Regions from separate parts of the Paenibacillus wuxiensis genome, predicted to be linked through region 1. Evidence: predicted binding sites of a transcription regulator. Region 1 holds the regulator's gene; the other holds the start of a gene.
The links. Region 1 encodes LexA, which represses DNA repair genes until DNA is damaged. Its sites were predicted from a motif close to CGAACATATGTTCG; they were not measured.
Positions count from the first base shown of each region.

Region 1 (9,917 bases):
TCGAGAGCGACCGCGTAAAAGCAACGATGGCGCCCTTGGTGGCTGAATAATCGATGAGCTGTTCATTCCCCTCATAGGCAGTGAGCGAGGCGGCATTGATAACGCTGCTTCCCTTTTTCATGTGGGGAAGGGCGGCCTTCGTTAAATAAAATACCGAGAAAAAATTGGTTCGAAACGTTCTTTCCATCTGTTCGGAAGTAATACTTTCTAAACTGGTCTGAACATGCTGCTCGGCCGCGTTATTCACAAGAATATCCAGCTTCCCGAATTGTGTGACAGTTTGTTCCACGATTTGTTTGCAAAAATCTTCTTGGCCAAGATCCCCGGCAATACACAGACATTTGCTCCCTTTTTGCTCGACAACCTGTTTGGTTTCTTCAGCATCCGTATGTTCGTTAAGATACACAATGACGACATCTGCGCCTTCTTTGGCGAAGGCTACCGCTATGGCTCGTCCTTGGCCGCTGTCTCCTCCGGTAATGATGGCCACTTTATTTTTAAGTTTGCCGCTCGGTTTGTAGTTCGGATCGTCATAAATGGGACGCGGGTTCATCAGAGACTCAATACCGGGCTGCTCATCTTGGTGCTGAAGTGGATAAGGAGGTTTGGGCATGGTTACGGAGGTAGGATGTTTTTCGGTTTCCGATGTCATAGAAGCATGCTCCTTTATTTTTGGAATTGAAAAATCCGGATGCGTTATTTTTGCCGTCGGGACATCGATGAGGTAAGGTTTGGAGGTTGATTTCGCTTCATCTAAGGCGATGCGAAGCTCATCATTCGTTTTCGCTCGTTTGGCTACCCATCCAGACGCTTTTGCAATTTTGACGAAATTCGGGTTCGAGATTTCCGTCCCAAATGGGCGAAGATGTTTCATCATCATTTTATCTTGTTCCATTTGCAGGGTTCCATTATTGAAAACGATGACTGTTATGGGAAGTCCGTAACGTGCGGCTGTAATCAAATCCGCCTGTACCATTCCTAATCCGCCGTCCCCTGTAACACAAATGACTTGCCTGTTCGGAAATGAACATTTTGCTGCCATTGCGGCCGCAATCCAAACCCCATCGTTCTCCAACGCTCCGACAACACCAAATGATGGGCGGTTCCCCTGAAGTTTCTTAGAAACCATAAGGTAACATCTCCTTCATCCAGCGCAATAATGGCGTCCTTGTCAATGTGTTGTTCAACGACACTGACGATCAATGCGGGATGAAGTGGTGACGATGAGATGGCGCGTTCTAGTTTATTTTGTTCATTCCAGACTTGTTTACAGTGGTTCACGAGCTGCAACCAATCTGGATTTGAACGGTAGTCTGACATGCCTTCTGTAAGTGCTTGGATTATCTCTGCGATATTACCGACGATCCCGACTTGTGACGGAATGACCTCGCCGATAGCTGATATCCGTTCTTCGATATGGATCACTTGCGCATTTTTAGGGACATGATATTCCGGCCACCAAGAGGTACCGATGGCAAGGACGACATCCGCTTGTTTGCATAAGTCGCTTGCAAAAGGATTCCCACCTTCGCCCAAACCGCCGAGCAGGTAAGGGTGAGAACCCGCAATTATCCCCTTTGCTCCATAACTCATAACAATTCCGCATCCCCAGCGATCAGCCAGTTTCCGGATCGCATCACAGGTATGATTTGCTCGATTGCCAGCAAGGATCAAGGGGCGTTTCGCCTTAAGCATAAGGTTCGCCGCTTGTTGGAGTTGGCTCTGTCCAGCTATTTGATTTATTATTCGAATAGGTTCGCGCGGTTGTGTCCCGCAGGGAAGTGTCCATAGATCGGAAGGGATGGAAAGATGAACAGGAATTGCCTGTTCCTTTGCCGTAAACATGGCCTGTGCTAAGGTGTCAACGACTGCATTAGGATGAACGACAATTCGGCTGAACCCGGTAATCGCCTGAACTAGTCCCTGCTGATCAATATACTGCTTATACGTTGTTCCGATCTTGGGGGTAGGCGCTTGACCTGATATGGCCAAGACGGGAACGCGATCTAAGTATGCATCTCCTAGGCCAGTCATTAAATTAGTCAAACCAGGTCCCATTTGCGCGGCGCATACTCCGATTCGACCGGTTAATTTGGCTTCGGCAGACGCCATCATGGCAGCGACAGACTCATGTTTTACCCCAATCCATTCCAAATCATTCTGTCGTGAGAGACCTTCCATCAATCCAAAAATGGCATCCCCGATCACCCCGTAAATCCGCTTAACGCCCCATAATTTCAGTTGGTTGATAATCACATCCGCAACCTTTTGAGTTTCGGTTCCTTCCTGCAATTGATTTCCTTTGGAAACTTCCGGGAATATACTCATTTTGGCGCCAGCTCCTTGCCTTTTTCTTAGTATGGATGCGCAGCCTGTTTATTATGAACAAGCTTGGATGAATGTTACGGTTGCTTCGTCGGTTTTGATAGTGAATAAAGATATGAGAAAAAGCACTTTAGTGAGTGCTTTTTCTATTTCTATGAAAAGAGCCGCTCATATGGCAGGAGACCCACAAGCTCCTCTTTCTAGAAGCATGGACGCATGCCGGGGATATAGACGAAGATATAGCCAAAAATAGCGTGGATTAATCGACCTTTTGAGAATGGGTCAAGAAGTATTCGGCACTTTCTACAGTCCATAAAATGAGGCAAGGAGGTAGCAGATGTTGAAGTAGAAAATGAGCTGTTTAAGCGCACTTGTTAGGCCGTTTTACCTATGTGTCGGTGCATAGAAGCTGCAGGCTATCTGATGATAGCTTGGAATGGGAATGTGAATACGGTGTCTATCCGAAAACAATGAGCATGGTTTATACGGAATATGAAACAGGCTTAAATAAAGCACTGCGGGAACGGAAGTCTGTGGATCTAAGTATTTTTTACAATGAATAGGGTATAGCCGAGACACGCACATAACTACCTTAATACTATATGTATTGTATCTAGCGAGAGGAGGGCATCTCAAATGAGTGAAATTGGTCATCATCATCGCTTTACTTCTACAGCCATAATATTGGTTCTGTTTATTTTGTTGGTCATTGTACTCTGTGGCAGCTTTTGTTAATTTGATAAAAGGATCTGAGCTCACACAATTCCCCCATAGGCATTTCACGAGATCAAATTTACTAATGACGCATCTTCAGCATTGATAACTTGAATATCCTGTTGTCGAGGGGGCATAAAGGCCAGTTCGAATAAGAGCCAATTCAATGGACGGAGTCGTGGAATTCTACCCTTTGAAGGGGCAACACCGCCTAATTATTTCAGTATAGGAAATAGCCGGGTCAGAATGAAGGTAACATTTATACGATGTAAATGTGCCAAACGAGAGGAGGTTAACGCATATGGGTGAAGTTGTTGGAGGTTTCTCATGTGGATTTGGAGGTTTCACTTCGATTGGTGTAATCTTGGTCTTGTTCATTTTGTTGGTTATCATTTCCCGTTCGTTTATTTTTTAACATCTAAGTAGATTGATTTCATAGCTCTGTATCTGTACACTGCAAATCTGTTTGAAATACTGGTGTTGTGCCGGCACACCGGTAAGCAAATAAGAGCCGTATGGGCATCCCCAGGCTCTTATTTCTTTTTCCTAGATGTAATTTTCCATTATCCCCAAAATCCATCCATAGCGGTGTCCTTCGTAAATACAACAGTATTTGGATCGATTCAATCAAATGATTCGTAACGAGCTGTGAAAGATGCAATTTAATTTGATTTACTGATTGTTATCCATTATAATATTTTCAATTATATATGAACGGATCAACGATGTTGATGAAGAGCAAGTACGTATCAGATAATGAGGTTCAGAGAGTCGGTGGATGCTGTGAACCGATCCTCACCTGATGCCGAATGGGCTTCTGAATCGCTAACAGCGATTAAAAAGGTGGTACCACGAAAACCTTGTCCTTTATTGGGCGAGGTTTTTTATATTACTTGAAAGGGGTGATGGCCATGGATGATGGTTGGTGGCTCACAAGATTGCATTTCAGAAATAACATTATGAGGAGGAACATAAGTGAAAGAACGAATTTTGACAGGCGATCGGATTACAGGAAAACTGCACCTTGGCCATTACGTTGGCAGTTTAAAAAATCGTGTGGAGTTGCAAAACCAATACGAAACTTTTTTAATACTTGCAGATGTTCAAGCTCTGACTACTCATTTTGAAAAACCTGAATCAATTAAACAAAACTTGCGCAATGTGGCATTGGACTATTTATCAGCAGGTATTAACCCTGATAGCGCAACAATATTTATTCAGAGTTTGATCCCAGAGATTGCTGAATTAACCACTTATTTTTCCATGTTTGTTACGGTCAATTCGTTACGTCACAATCCTACTATAAAGGCGGAAGCCACAGAACGGGGATTCCATGATGTGTATTACGGGTTCCTAGGCTACCCCGTAAGTCAGGCGGCTGATATTACCTTTTGTAAGGCGATTTTGGTTCCAGTAGGAGAAGACCAAATTCCTCATATCGAACAAACAAGGAAAATTGTCCGGCGGTTTAATCAACTCTATAAACCTGTGTTAGTGGAACCAAAACCACTCGTTGGTGATGTTCCACGACTGGTCGGATTAGATGGAAATAATAAAATGAGCAAAAGTCTAGGAAACACGATTAATTTGGACTCCACTCAAGAAGAGGTTAGTGAGAAGCTGAAGAAAGCGACAACTGATCCTGCGCGGATCCATAAAACGGATATCGGACATCCTGAAATTTGCCCAGTCTACGCTTATCATCAAGCATTTCGTAAAGAAGGCTCCGATGAGATTTATGAAAGTTGTAAAAAGGGGCAGATTGGATGTATGGAATGCAAACGAAAGATATCGCAAAGTATCAACCATTTACTTGAACCAATGAGAGAACGGAGAAGAATGTATCAAAACGATCCCAAAAAGGTCGATGAAATTCTTATGTCGGGTACAGAAAAAGCACGCCTTGTAGCAAAAGAAACGATGTTAGAAATACGTGATGCAATGAGTATGAACTATTTCTAAGCTGATTGTTTGTTGTACCCAATAGAGTATTAACTTTATACATTCAACCCTTAGAAGATAAACAGCCAATTTCCTACATGTTAGGGATATTGGCTGTTTGCTCAGTTATATCACTCGAATGAAATAGTGTACTTAAATAGAACGCAAGTTTCACCGATGGGAACGAAATCAATACATGACATTATTTGCAGTTGAGTTGGATAAACGAGGTGAGGAATTTAATGTACGTGCATTATCTGATCACCCAGGAACGATTGTAACGAATTCACCTCAGAATTTATCGGATGAAGAAATGCACTCAAATGGAGCTTTTGAGTAGTTAAATATGATGAAGTATTTACGTCCTCTTACATACATATCAATAGGGGTTCATTTTTAGTATGTGTCAACTTGCCTAAAATTTTCAAGTTTGTCATGCATAAATATATAATATTATGTATTTATATAGTATAGTGTATATTGGCTAGCAACTATTACATATAGAAAGTAGTGTTGGAAATTGAATCTTTTCTTCACGTATTTACTAGCGGGGCTTGCCGTTGCAATGCCTGTAGGTGCCATGACCGTTGAAATGACGAAGCAAGGGATGAAAAAGGGATTTATGCATGGCTGGGCTGTTGGATTAGGTGGGATGACCATTGACTTTTTATTAATCGTTGCCTTATATATGGGCTTGGCTTCCGTGCTTGCCATCCCTGTTATTCAAATCCCTATGTGGCTTATCGGAGCATGCTTTTTAATTTATTTAGGCTATGATTCCATCAAAAACTCGGATCAAGGCATTACATTGGCCGGCGATAAACCAAATGCATCATTTTTCAGTTCCTACCGAAATGGACTGCTCGTCGCTATATCGCCAGGTAATCTTGTATTTTGGATTTCCGTTTTTGGTGCGGTGCTATCTGATTCGTATGATACGACACAACCGGCAAAATTTCTAATCGTAGGTGCAGGAATATTAGCTGGTATCCTCCTCCATGATGTTGGGTTGCTTGCCATTGTGGCTGCCACGAGAAGAGTAATGAGCCGAACTATGATTAAGCGGATGTCTATTATCGCAGGACTGATTTTATTTGGGTTCGCGGGGTATTTCTTATATGAGTTTTTAGTAGCAATTCAAGGAATACTGTAACAAAACCTAGAGCTGTTAGGGCTCTAGGTTTTTTGCTTTTGTATTTAAAAGGTTGTGTTTTACTTCTGAAATGTCGACTCATTGAAGCGAGTATGACTATTTCTCTTGAAGTGTCCTCCTTTTACATGCTTCAGATGGGCGACGATCATGAAGGAAACGATCACAAGCAAAAACCATGAGCTGAATTTTCCCCACTTTACGAGATTCCAGCCGTTCGTCTGATGTGGATAATACCATGCGCCCAAGAAAGTCCCGATGTTTTCAGCCACCCATATAAAAAATCCGATTAAGACGAACGACAGAACAATCGGCATTCTTCGTGTCACGCCTAATACGGTATATTCCACGTAGGTTCTAAAGAAGATGACGAATAGCAAAATCATCAAAACCCAACGCAAATCGTAAATGAAGTGATGAGTCATGAAGTTGAAGTAAATCGCCGCACCTAGCGGAATCGTTAACCAAGCAGAAGGGTATCGATTTACCTTGACCTGCAGTCGTCGCCACGCTTGACATAAGTAACTTGCCACACTTGCGTACATAAATCCGCTATATAGAGGAACACCCAGTATTTTAGACCAACCGTCTTCCGGATAGCCCCATGATCCCATGTGGATTTTAAATATTTCAAGTGCAAGACCGATGAAATGGAACATACAGATTACTTTACATTCATCCATTGTTTCTATCCCAAACCGGATCATTAGAACCTGCGCCAAGATACAAACAAGCAATAGGAAATCATAACGATGCATGAATGGAATGTCAATGACCTTCGTGAGTGCCAACATCGCGAAAATATAAGCGGGGAACAAGCAGGACATTGCCTGGTGCCAGCCAAAATTGAGGAATGATTTTAGTTTGAAAAAGTTATTCATAGTTATCTCCTACCTTGTGTTCGTGAAAATGAATTTTGAACAGTTATACGAGGTGTATCATTAGGTATTATCCTATTCAAATACATGCTTTTAGTCAATAAAAAATTATTGTTATACAATAAATATTTATTGCTAAAGTTGATGTGTGTATATATTCGATGTGGTATAAATCTCTCGAACGAATAGGGTTCATAAGAGTGGACAGTGGTGAGGTTGTTACGGTGAAGATAAGGAGAGAAAGTCGAATTTTATGAATAGAAAAGAGCGTTAATTTTAACTTCCAACTTAATAGGCCAAATATGGATGCAAACAGAAGTGTTCCGTATTGGGTTTTCGTTATACCCGGTCTTGTTCATAAGGCCACTCCTGCAAATGAAAGGTACTGCTTCTTTTCTAGATGAGATTGTTCAGGTACTGTTCAGCAAATGAGTTGAAATAATGAGAAAGCAAAAATGCCTCGCTCCCTTCTTAAAAAGAAGAGAACGAGGCATCAATGTAATGTCTTAATGAAAATCACGGAACAAACCAATAACTTTGCCCAGAATCGTTACATGCTGTAAGCGAATCGGTTCATAGGTTGGATTTTCAGGCTGCAAGCGGATATGATCCTTCTCACGATAGAATGTCTTAACCGTTGCTTCATCTTCTTCAGTCATGGCTACAACGATATCACCGTTGTTCGCTGTCTGCTGCTGACGCACGATGACAAAGTCGCCATTATGTATACCAGCCTCAATCATGCTGTTACCCATGACCGACAACATGAATACATTCTCGTCATCTCCCACCATATGCATAGGAAGAGGGAAGTAATCTTCAATATTCTCTGTTGCGGTAATTGGCTCGCCTGCAGTTACTTTCCCAACGACCGGCACGCGTGCGAAGGAGCGAGAGAAGTCTGTTGAACGTTCAGATTGATCATGGCTAAGCAGTTCAATAGCACGAGGCTTCGTAGGGTCACGGCGAATGAATCCCTTCTTCTCGAGTCGATCAAGATGACCGTGAACAGTGGAACTGGATGCTAGACCAACGGCTTCGCCTATTTCACGAACAGAAGGCGGATAACCTTTAGCTCGAACTTCATCACGTATAAAATCAAGGATAGCTTGTTGACGACTTGATATTTTAGACAAGGGTATCAACTCCAATGAATACTCTTTTGACAAAATTATACCACAGAACCTCCGTTCGTACAAACATAAGTTCTAAAGATTCTGCAGAAAAAGATTGTGAGAAGTTCGTAAATTACGAGAGAGAAACAAGAGAAAGTTAAATGAGGCTAAATGCTTATTTTTCGATAATATAAAAAGGGGAACGAACGTTCTAAAAAAACATTGACTCAAACGTGTGTTCGTGTTAGATTAAATTATACAAGATAACAGAACAAGTGTTTGGGAGATGAGTCATTTATGATGTATACAACATATCGTTCAATCTATAAGGTGTCGACAACAGCTTCACAACCTATTCAGAAGAAGCGTTTGTTTCCTTTACGTGTTCGATTCATCATGAGCCTGATTGTATTGTTGTTCATTACTTGTGGAAGCATTGTTCAAGCGCTTGGCATGGATGATAGCCAAACGGAAATTGTAAATGGAGCTGCTGTGGAGCGCGTACTTGTTCAGCCTGGAGATACACTCTGGGGGATTGCATCCTCTTATAAGCCAGAACATACGGATACGCGTCAGTTTATATATGAAATCGTTGAGATGAATCAATTGAAAGGTGATATCTTACCGGCAGGAGAAGTATTGCTCGTTCCGATCCGATGAGTCGGGGTCATTGTCGAATTTACGGTTGAGAAGCTTTGCATTCCGATACATAAGAGCAGAAGGTTGGAGGCCCGAAGAGGCCTCTTTTTTGCGATATAAAAGCTTTCTTGCTGCTTGCTTGACAAGCTGTTACCTCCATGTCAAAGTAGAACATATGCTTACACACATGGAGGTACCTGATGAATATCGACAAGCTTATTGCACGAATTAATGAATTGGCCCGCAAACATAAGACAGTTGGGCTGAGCGATGAGGAAATGGAAGAACGCGCGAAACTGCGCGAGGAATATTTGGTTCTATTCCGCAAGCAGGTACGCAATCAATTAGACACTATTCGCTATGTAGAAGATGAAGAAGGAACAGATAACTCTGGATCGAACGGGATCGTTCATTAAATGAACCTTCATCGATAACGATGGATTCACATTATTCGTTTACTATACAGGGGGTTGCGAATTCATGTCTCGCAGTTGGGAACGTAAAGTCCGTCAAAATAGTGAAAAGTTAAACAAACAGCGAATGAAGCAAGGCAAGCCGACGTTCGCTGCTGGCAAGCCTGCGCACGAAGAGTTTAAAGGACGCAACTTCATTATGCCAATCGCTTTGATCGCCTTCGCCATTATGTATGGATTGTTGGGCGGTATCATTACGGACAATCAATATCCAACTCTATATTGGATCACAATCGTGTGTTACGTCGGATTGGGGATTATATTATTCCTGAGAAGACCATTTCTTCGTGTTGGAGCAGGTGAGGTATCTACGATTCGCTGGAATCGTCTCCGTACTCTCTCTGCAAAGGATATGAAGAAAATTGCGATCCAACCTGGTTATGTTGTTATTGAACACACGGGGAAAGGTGCGAATTGGATTTTCTCGCGAGTGCTGAATCGTTATGATACGAATGCAATGGGGGAACGTCTTCGTTCCTTTGCAAATCAACATAAGATTGAATTCGAAGATACATCGAAGAAAGACTCGAAAAAATAGAGAAATCCGATATAGAGGATTCGTTATCATTGTCGCTGTGATGGGAGAGATGAAACTTGGCTATTCGTGCTGTACTGTTCGACCTGGATGATACTTTGTTATGGGATGAGCGTTGTGTTGAGGAAGCTTTTGCTGCAACTTGTA
Region 1 is NZ_JBEFZI010000001.1:568,223-578,139, forward strand. It holds partial or broken gene ABN764_RS02580 (SDR family oxidoreductase) at 1-613, opposite strand, end outside; partial or broken gene ABN764_RS02585 (thiamine pyrophosphate-dependent enzyme) at 773-1,042, opposite strand; gene ABN764_RS02590 (thiamine pyrophosphate-binding protein) at 979-2,328, opposite strand; gene ABN764_RS02595 (hypothetical protein) at 3,341-3,454, shown strand; gene trpS (tryptophan--tRNA ligase) at 4,015-5,001, shown strand; gene ABN764_RS02605 (LysE family translocator) at 5,501-6,133, shown strand; gene ABN764_RS02610 (DUF817 domain-containing protein) at 6,193-7,011, opposite strand; gene lexA (transcriptional repressor LexA) at 7,515-8,144, opposite strand; gene ABN764_RS02620 (LysM peptidoglycan-binding domain-containing protein) at 8,421-8,783, shown strand; gene ABN764_RS02625 (DUF896 domain-containing protein) at 8,963-9,178, shown strand; gene ABN764_RS02630 (methyltransferase) at 9,243-9,773, shown strand; gene ABN764_RS02635 (HAD family hydrolase) at 9,830-9,917, shown strand, end outside.

Region 2 (9,917 bases), on a different contig from region 1:
CTATTCCAAGGGGAGCTTCTCGATTAGTCGATGGTAGTAGTGCGGATAGATTGAAAACGGGCGGATAGTAGACAAGCGGGCAAGCATATATTGGAACAGTATTCCGTTTAGAGGTTGTTCAAAACGCATGATTTTGATAACCAACCTTTTTGAACTTGCATGGATTTGCAGGATATGTTCTGGAGGTGCTGCCCGCATGAGTTATGTAAAATATGGCATTAGCCCACAGCTGGTGGAGCGAATAAAGCTGAAATTGAAAAATCCGGTGACGAAAGATCGTGTGAAAAAGCTTGTCGAAGGATTGAGCAAGGCAGATTTGCAAAATCGCGCGACAATTAAGCGCTTGATGAAGCAAATCGCGAAGGTGCTCAATGAGCCGCTAACGAGCCAGCAGGAGGATCAGTTCGCTGATTTTATCATTGCGCAGAAGATCGATCCGAACAATACGTTCCATTTATTGAAGCTATGGGGGATGTTCCGCTGATACACGCCCTTTTCTTGAAGCCTTGGTTCTATAGTTATACGCAGAAGCTCAGTTCTCTTAGGAGGACTGGGCTTCTTGTGCGTTATGCCGGATCTATGCTGGTTAATAGGGTTTGGCTTCATTGCAGCAATATAGGTCTAGGGAGGATTCTGAATAGTAGAGAATGATGATCATCGAGTACATTGCTCACGAAATGGCCTTGCAATGGTGACGAATTCGGCACACTTCGATTTTTTTGCGATCCGTACATGCAAAATATGCTTATATAGGGGTATAACGTTTGTAGATGATTGACATTTCTTAATCAATTTATATGTGGAGGCGAATGACATGAAGAAGATGAAAATTGGCGCAGCTGCATTAGCTGCCATGCTGCTGGCTGTATCTCTTGCTGGCTGCGGCTCGGCGAAAGATTCCGCCAAAGAGTTGGAGGGGACGGCTACTTCCTCTGAAGGGACAGGTGCGGTAACCATTAAGGCAACGAATTATAAATTCGAACCTGGAACCATTAAGGTGAAGAAGGGCGATAAGGTGAAGCTGACGCTGAGCAATAAGCAGGGTCTGCACGGTCTGAAGCTGGAGGACTACAACGTAGAACTGCAGGAAGATGGCGCAACTGCCGAGTTCACAGCAGATAAGGCGGGTACATTTGAGTTCCATTGTTCGATCATGTGCGGTTCTGGCCATGATGGAATGAAGGGCGAGCTTGTTGTCGAAGAGTAAAGCTAGCGATGAATAAGACGGATCGCATGATGGCGATTGTACTGGAGCTGCAGCGCAGAGGTACGCTGCGTGCAGAGGATCTGGCATCTGTATTCGAGACGAGTGTCCGTACAATCTATCGCGATATTCAGGCGCTCTGTGAAGCAGGGGTTGCGATTATCGGAGCTCCCGGCCAAGGATACTCGCTCATGGATGGCTATTTTCTGCCGCCTGTTCATTTTACAGCAGAGGAAGCAGAGGCGATTCTGCTTGGCGTAGATTATATGGAGCAGCAGTTCGGAAGGGCCCATGAAGATACGATTCTATCCGTTCGGCGCAAGCTTGAATCAGTCATGCCACAATCGGTACGGCAAGATACGGAACGGATGCGCTCTTCCTTGAAGCTCATTGCCCCTTCTGCGCATGCAGAAGGACTTGCTCTGCTGCGGCGTGCTGTAATGGAGGAGCGAAGTGTGCGCTTCCGCTATGTGAAGCCTGTTCAAGGGGACGATGGCCGTAGAGAACATGTTCGCAAGGTAGATCCCTACGGGATTGTGCATATCAAAGGAACATGGTCGATGGTGGCTTATTGTCATCTTAGACAGGGACTTAGACATTTCCGACTTAGTCGCATACAGGATTTAGAACTGCTCGATGAATCATTCACTCGTCCGCCCGAATTCTCCCTACAGTCTTATCAGCCGACAGATGATCGCCAGCTCCTTGTACGTGTGCTTCTGCACGCCGCTGCCGCTGAGCGTGTGAAGGAGCAGGGATATTTCTTTATCGATACCATGGAGGAACATCCAGAAGGGGCACTTGTGACATTGCGAGTGAGACAAGCTGAAGATGTGCTTGGTTGGATTCTAGGGTGGGGTTCGGCAGCTGTTGTATTGGAACCGGAGTCGCTTACAGAGCTTGTCCGCCTTGAGGCAGAAAAAATATTGCAGCAGTTAAAACGCTACTGACATACTGTTGTCAGTAGCGTTCGCGTATAGTAGGGGTATATTCGTTCGAAGGGAGCTTTACTAATGACAAATATGACCCCGCATCAGTCACTGTTAAGCCTAGAGGAATCAGTGAAGCAGGTTGTGCAAGAGCTTGATCTTTACAATATGGAGGAGATTACACGCAAGCCAAGCGAGGAGGAGTGGTCGCTCGGGCAGGTCTATATGCATTTGATCCGCTCTGCGCTCTTTATGCAGCTTCGTCAGGTGGAAGTATGCCGCGACATGACTGCAGATGCAGCTAGCAGTGACCAGTTGGAGAAGACGCAGCAGGGCAGTGTGGTCTTCGCGGCTGGGAGCATCCCTCCTATTCGTGTGAAGGTGCCAGCCTCTCCAGAATATACGCCACCTCAACCCGCCAGCAAGGAGGAGATTGTAGAAGGCATGCAGGCAGTACTGCGGCGCATGAACGAACTTGAACCTGTTATAGCTTCGATTCCAGAGCATCATAGAACGATGCATCCAGGCTTCGGTTACTTGAGTGCGATGGAATGGTACTTGCTTGTGGATATGCACTTCCGTCACCATGCTCTGCAGCGGGGACGCCTGGCGGAATTTCTCCGGGGAACTCCATCAGCCTCGTATTGAATGAGCATCGGAGTATCGGATGCTCTAAGGTGCGCGATTGCGAGATGAAGGAGCATGGCGTGATACTGCTATATGCTAGCGATAGGTTTATAGCGTAAATAAGGTAGGGGGGACGCTGTCTGGTGTCTCCTCTTGGTGCTGCTCGCTTATCTGATCGATACAGGAGGGATCGTCCACTCGTGTATTCCCCACCTTAGCGCTGACAGGGTAGACCTCCATTAGCTTAGACGGATAGGGAAGGAGAACGGATTGAAGCTTCCCAGTGTCGGTCATTCGGCGATCAAGCCAGAATGACAGCTGATCCTCTGGTAAAATAACCGGCATTCGATCATGAATCGGCTCCATCAGCTCGTTCGGAGTCGTCGTGATGATCGTGCAGGTGCTGATTTTCTCCCCATTGGGATTGACCCATGTGTCATATAATCCTGCCATATTGAAAATACCGCCATCAGTGCGTCTAATACGCATAGGCTGCTTCGTTCCATCTGGATTTCGTTTCCATTCATAGAAGCTGTCTGCTGGTATAATGCACCGCTTCCGCTGGAATGGGAGGCGGAAGGCGGGCTTGTCCCGAACGGTTTCGGCGCGCGCATTAATTGTTCGTGCAGCGAACTTCTCGTCCTTCGCCCAAGCTGGAATGAGGCCCCACTTAAGCGGTCCAAGCCGCAGCTTCGTACCATCATGAATCAGAGCAGGTACTTGCTGGCTCGGCGCAATATTGTAGCGCGGCTCATGGAAGGGCACGAGGGCTCCTGAATCAAGCAGATAGTGCGCCATTAGCTGTTCAATGGTCACGGTTAATGTATATCGTCCACACACGTTACGTCTTCCTCTCTTGTCCGTTCTATCCTATGGTGATCTCATCATATCACATTCTCTTCCTTCCCGTGAGGTGATCCCTCAGTCACATGAAACGACTTAAACTTTACATACATTCAGCGTGAATTTGGAGTTATACGCCATCCGCAGTAGATCCTTACCTGCTCGACGCTATTCGATCCAAATTTTCAAAATATCCCTGTTGAAAAGAGAATATATGTTCGGTATTCTGTGTATATAAGAACAAATGTTCTCGGTGGGGTGAAGGATGTGTGGATGGCAAACCGAATAAATCATGAGAACGAGTTATTATGTTGGCAGATTGTCAATCGTTCTATGCGAGTGTGGGGAAGGCTTCACACCCTGAATACAAGGATCGTCTGCTAGTTGTAGTAGGCGATCCTGCTCGTCGTGCTGGTATCGCACTGGCAGCTTGCCCTACAACTAAGAAGCATGGTGTCATACAGCGGAGTGGCTCGGCTTGGCGAAGTCATTAGTAAATGTGCAGACCTTATTGTTGTTTAGCCCCGTATGGATGAACAGCATTTGGATGTGGCGGGCAGCCAATTACTTGCATAACGAATGTACGTTCGTCATACAATAGGAATATACGTTCTTATTTTGTGATTGTGTATGTAATATGATTTATAACTATTGGAGGGCTTTAATGTGAGTCAGAAAAGGGAAAGGGTAATATTTTTGGCCGATTGCGAAAGCTTCTACGCAAGTGTAGAAAAAGCAGATCATCCAGAATATCAAAATAAAGCAGTAGCAGTAGCTGGTGACCCTACACGTCGTTCAGGGATTATTCTGGCCGCGTGCCCGATCGCTAAAAGTTTTGGTGTGACATCAGCCGAACGGTTGGGTGAAGCACTCAAGAAATGCCCCGATCTCATCATTATGCGTCCTCGTATGCAGCATTATATCGATGTTTCATTGATGATTACTCAGATTTATGAAGAGTTTACGGATTTGGTTGAAGTGTTTAGTATTGACGAACAATTTTTGGATGTGACAGCCAGTCAATCCATTTTTGGTGATCCAATCACCATTGCGAAGGAAATCCAGAAACGGGTAATGCTCCAGACAGGGGTGCGGATTCGAATCGGGATCGGTACCAATAAAATATTGGCTAAGACGGCAACGGATATTTGGGCCAAAAAAAATAAAAGCGGTATTTTTACTTTGCATCCATCCGACGTTCCCACCATGCTGTGGAAAGAGCCCGTTCATAAAATGTTCGGTGTTGGATCTCGAATGTGCAAGCATTTTGCGAAACTAGGGATAGTTACGATTGGGGATATTGCGAGAACTCCATTGCCCCAGCTCAAAAATAAATTTCGAGCTCGATTCGGCAAACAGTCGGATATTCATGCCGAGGTGATGTGGCGAACTGCGAACGGCTTGGATGATAGTCCGGTAACACCGGGTACATTTCAAACACCTCCCAAATCGATTGGTCACATGATGACCCTGCCCAGGGATTATGTGCATTCTACGGAGATCGATACTATCCTGTTGGAGTTGACGGAGGAAGTCTGCCGAGATTGTCGGATAAAAGGGTATATGGGCTGGGTCGTAACCGTAAGCTGCATGTGCAGCCCGTATGAAGCGCCCACAGGATTCTCACGCCAAATGAAAATGCCGGATCCGACGAATCATACAAATAAAGTATTTGATATGGTCAAGCGAATTTTTTATCAATATTGGGATCGAATGCCTGTACGTCGTGTAGGTGTTATGCTAAGCACATTGGAAGATGACCAGCAGTATCAACTAACGCTCTTTGAAGATCAAGTCAGAGCTAGAGCACTGGATAAGGTGACGGATATGATTAAGGATCGATATGGCAATGCGGCAATTATCAGAGCTTCTTCTCTTACCTATGCAGGTCAAGCGGTAGAGAGATCCCTGAAAATCGGGGGGCATTATAAATGAGTAAAAAGCTCGAAAAGAATGGTCTTTGGGAGTCCAGCCGGATGATGTTACCGCAACATCGGGAGGCTCTGTTGAGAAGGCATAGTGATACGTCAAGCGGGGAGTTAAACCAGCCAAAGAGGGAAGATATTGAATTAATGCGCGATTATGTTCTACTTTCGGTGATGTGTACGATGGTAACTAAGAAAATTCACGAAATGAAGGGATCCTCTGAGACATTGAAATCTCTGTATACCAAGGCTGCTCAAATCCTTGCAAATGATATCTCTACCGACCTGTCCAAAAGAAGACAGGAGATGTTGAAAAAAGAAATTCGTATTGTAGATGAAGAGAAGCATGATAGTACAATGATATTACACTATGCGTACCATGGCTATGAGGATAGTTTTCATATAACGAAAGAGTACATGAAGATGGAGATAAGCAGAAGGTTAGCTCGATACACGGACAGACTTACCACTAAATTAAGCAACTTAGTTGAAATAGAGCCGCGTTATTAATCGAGTCAAGAGAAGAAGAAAGAGAGCACCTGAGCCTAATTTGACTTCTAAGCCTGACAAAGCCATAACGAAGAATGCCAATTTCCCCAACTCGGGACTGGTTAGCCTGTTGAGAAATCCTCAACAGGTTTTTATCTTTTCCATTGTGTATTCATCCACAGCGTTAATAGGGGATAGACTCCAACAATCGAAGGTTCGAGGATGCAGTGAATTCTGCGGGCTGTCTCATTGACGATGCTGGGAAAGCACGTGATCAGAAATGCCCCTTAGCAAGCATCAGAAGAGCGGCTGCTCCGTCCTTAACCAAGGGGCATTGTTCTGAGGAAGTGGATAAGATGAGGATGAGGCAGCGGTGAATATGGGGCTGTAAACCTATTGGTGCCGAGAAAGGGGACTGCCCATACTTGTGTCTGGATTCGAAGCTTGGGAGGCGGCAATGTTCAAGTAAGCCTGCATGCGGTTCTTCACCTCTGCACGAATCAAGCCGCGCAGCATGTAGAACGAATGTTGATAGCCTCGGCATACGTATTGGACACGAATCCCATGTTCAAGCCGTTCCTCCTCATACACTTTAATGCCGCGGTTGCGAAACTGTTTGCGTAGGCGGTACAAATCGAGAGAAACATTATCTTGCGCTTGTCTTAGACATTGTGTGTAGATGTCGGCCATCTTCAAATTAGAGGCTCCAATCCGTTCAATGTCGCGTTCCAGCACATCCAAGATTAGCGTTTGAATAATATATTGCTTGACAATGTAGGCATCTTCTCCGTTGTGGGGGGGAGAGCCGTTCGATGCGAATGGTGTGCCCATGCGCGTTCTTCCTCCTTGTATATATCGCGTGTGTGCCATATGCATGGCCTCATGTCGTGTGAGGCATGAGACATCTATTTAAAAAGAACAGAAGGGGAACCCTTGTTCTTATTATATCCATAATACCGAACAAACATTCGCATTTCAACAACCAAACGTGGTCAAAAGGGTGAGAAATCGGTACAATAGGTACAACATACGTGCGAATGCGGCAGCATTCATAGACGGAACGGCAATTAGGGGGGCAGCAAAAATGATTATGACACTGCATCGGGGAGAAGTTTTATTTCGACAAGGAGATCCAGGAACGTATTTGTACCGCATTATAAGCGGGCTGTGCAAGGTTACACGCTTGCATGAAAACGGCAATATTATTTTGTTCAACCTCGTATACACGGGCGAAATCGTCCCGCATCATTCCTTAATCACGCCGAAGGAATGTCACGGAACAGCGATCGCGATGGTTAAGACGGTCGTGGAACGGATTCCGGCTGAGGAGTGGTATGAAGGCTTGCGGCAGCAGCCGGACAAGGCGCTGGATGTTGCGAAGCTGCTTCAAGATAAGCTGCGTTTCATGCAGCAGCGCATTGATCATTTGACTATCGGGACACCGAATGAACGACTAGAGCTGTTGTCAGCATGGCTGAGAAGCTATGCGGATACGATGCCTATTACCGAATTATTGACACAAGAAGAAATCGGCCAATTTATTGGTGTGCGGCGGGAAACAGTAAATCGGCTTCTTCGTCAGGGTCAACACGGGTAGAATGGATAACATGCATGCTTAGGAATTACATAAACATGCGCGAACTATTTGAAGCTGACAAGCGCTGTGCCGTGAGGGCTCGTGCCGGTGTAGATATAGATCTATGTAAATAAAGATATAGGATGGGATTTCAAATGCCACCCAAGTGTGCTTTAATAGGAGGATCATTTTGAATCCTATAATCATATCGGAGGGCTATATGTTGCTTGAGACGAAACGTTGTACACTTACCAAGCTGCAAGCAAGTGACTATGATAATGTAAGACGGCTGTATGTGAACGAGGAGGTACGCAAATATCTGGGCGGGGCATGGACAGAGGAAGAGGCGATTACAGGCAGCTTCCGCAGAATGCTTGCTTCTCAGGAAGGAGCCTCGTTCTGGATCATTAGAGAAAAGCAAACGAATGCGTTTATCGGGTTGATTTCTCTGGATAGGCACCATGATGGCGTTAGTACGGAGGTATCTTATGAGCTCCTGCCTGAATGGTGGGGCTCTGGATATGCGGCAGAGACAGTTACAGCAGTGATTGATTACGCATTTCGCGGACTAGGATTGCCTGAAGTGATCGCCGAAACACAAGCTGCGAACAAGGCCTCATGCAGGCTCTTGGAACGAATCGGCATGAGCTTCCGGGATACGGTGCAAAGATTTAGCGAACAGCAAGCGATATACGGCATCACCAACAAAGGGATTGTATCGTAAGCGACAGAAACGAAGCTCAACACTCTTTCTTTATCATTTGACATTCATTCCTATACCGCCAACAAAGCCAAGGTGTACAGAGAAGCAGATCTGTCACATCTTGGCTTAAATTATGTACATGGGACATTCCTACTCTCACATACAAGTAAGAGATCGAGTAAATGCGAACATGAATGCAAGGAGGCGTAAAGAGTGTCATGGAACACGAATTACAGCGAAATTTAGCTTCAGAAGATCTGCCTCCGGTTGGACAGCAAGAGAGAAGCGGCTGTTGTCCGACGGAACAGGCTGTGCCGCAGGAGCGTGTATTTTTCCCGTTCCGAAGTCCGTGTGACCCCTGTCCGCCACTGCCTTATTCCGTCTTTGTCGTACCCATCAACCAGTTCATCACGTTCCAGCCGCCTAATCTCCCACAGTTTCCACCTGCGCAGGCACTACGCTGTGGAACCTTATGGCCTGCCCTATACAGCCCGTACCATTCCCGCAGAAACCAGCGAGGGGAGGAAGAAGCTTGACGATGAGTGTACATCCTTATCAAACCGAGGAATACCGCAGAAGCTTGGAGCAGCTGCAAGTAATCGACTTCGTATTATTGGAGCTGAATCTGTACTTGGACACTCATCCGGGAGATCTGCAGGCGATTCAGCAGTTCAATTACTACGTTAGTGAGCGAATGAAGGTTGCCCATCAGTTCCAAGAGCAGTATGGCCCGCTTATGAACTTCGGCCATTCTTATTCGGGCTGTCCATTTACATGGGCTACCACGCCTTGGCCATGGCAGGTTTAGCAGTGTGTCGTCAGGCGGCAAATAACTTGATGGACAGGAGGGGATGCGGAATTGTGGATCTATGAGAAGAAGCTGCAATATCCAGTACGTGTCAGCAAGTGTGATCCTCGCATGGCGAAGCTGTTGATGGAGCAATATGGGGGGGCGGATGGAGAGCTGGCAGCGGCGCTGCGCTACTTGAACCAACGGTATACGATACCAGATAAAGTAATTGGGCTGTTGACGGATATTGGGACCGAGGAATTTGCTCACCTCGAAATGATCGCCACGATGGTATATAAGCTGACGAAGGATGCAACACCGCGACAACTGGAAGATGCAGGGCTGGGGCCACATTTTGTAGCGCATGAGAAAGCGCTGTTCTACAGCAATGCGGCTGGTGATCCATGGACGGCGACCTACATACAGGCCAAGGGCGACCCGATCGCGGATCTGTATGAGGATATTGCGGCAGAAGAGAAGGCGCGTGCTACGTATCAATGGTTAATCGACATGACGGATGATGTCGACTTGCAGGATGGATTGAAGTTCCTGCGTGAGAGGGAAGTCGTGCACTCCTTGCGCTTCCGGGAGGCTGTAGAGATTTTGAAGGAAGAGCGGGAACTGAAAAAAGTATTCTAATTCCCGCAGATGTATATAGAGAATGTTGAGAGATTCGGATAACGAACATGAAGAAGGGACACCCTTGCTGAGCGCAAGAAGTGTCCCTTCTGTCGTCATTGCGGTTTAAACTTCTAAGGAACCTGCTGGGCCAAAGTATTCGTAATGAATACGCTCAGGAGAAACCCCAAGCTGCTTCACTGCTCGATAGAT
Region 2 is NZ_JBEFZI010000007.1:489,751-499,667, forward strand. It holds gene recG (ATP-dependent DNA helicase RecG) at 1-27, shown strand, start outside; gene ABN764_RS18660 (stage VI sporulation protein F) at 197-484, shown strand; gene ABN764_RS18665 (cupredoxin domain-containing protein) at 815-1,207, shown strand; gene ABN764_RS18670 (helix-turn-helix transcriptional regulator) at 1,216-2,154, shown strand; gene ABN764_RS18675 (DinB family protein) at 2,218-2,781, shown strand; gene ABN764_RS18680 (SOS response-associated peptidase) at 2,869-3,600, opposite strand; partial or broken gene ABN764_RS18685 (Y-family DNA polymerase) at 3,912-4,122, shown strand; gene ABN764_RS18690 (DNA polymerase IV) at 4,270-5,538, shown strand; gene ABN764_RS18695 (YhjD family protein) at 5,535-6,038, shown strand; gene ABN764_RS18700 (YhjD family protein) at 6,411-6,848, opposite strand; gene ABN764_RS18705 (Crp/Fnr family transcriptional regulator) at 7,102-7,614, shown strand; gene ABN764_RS18710 (GNAT family N-acetyltransferase) at 7,784-8,317, shown strand; gene ABN764_RS18715 (spore coat associated protein CotJA) at 8,515-8,832, shown strand; gene ABN764_RS18720 (spore coat protein CotJB) at 8,835-9,104, shown strand; gene ABN764_RS18725 (manganese catalase family protein) at 9,156-9,725, shown strand; gene hmpA (NO-inducible flavohemoprotein) at 9,831-9,917, opposite strand, start outside.
Region 2: a site for LexA is predicted at 6,975-6,988, ahead of ABN764_RS18700 (YhjD family protein). Genes of this name have one in related genera too.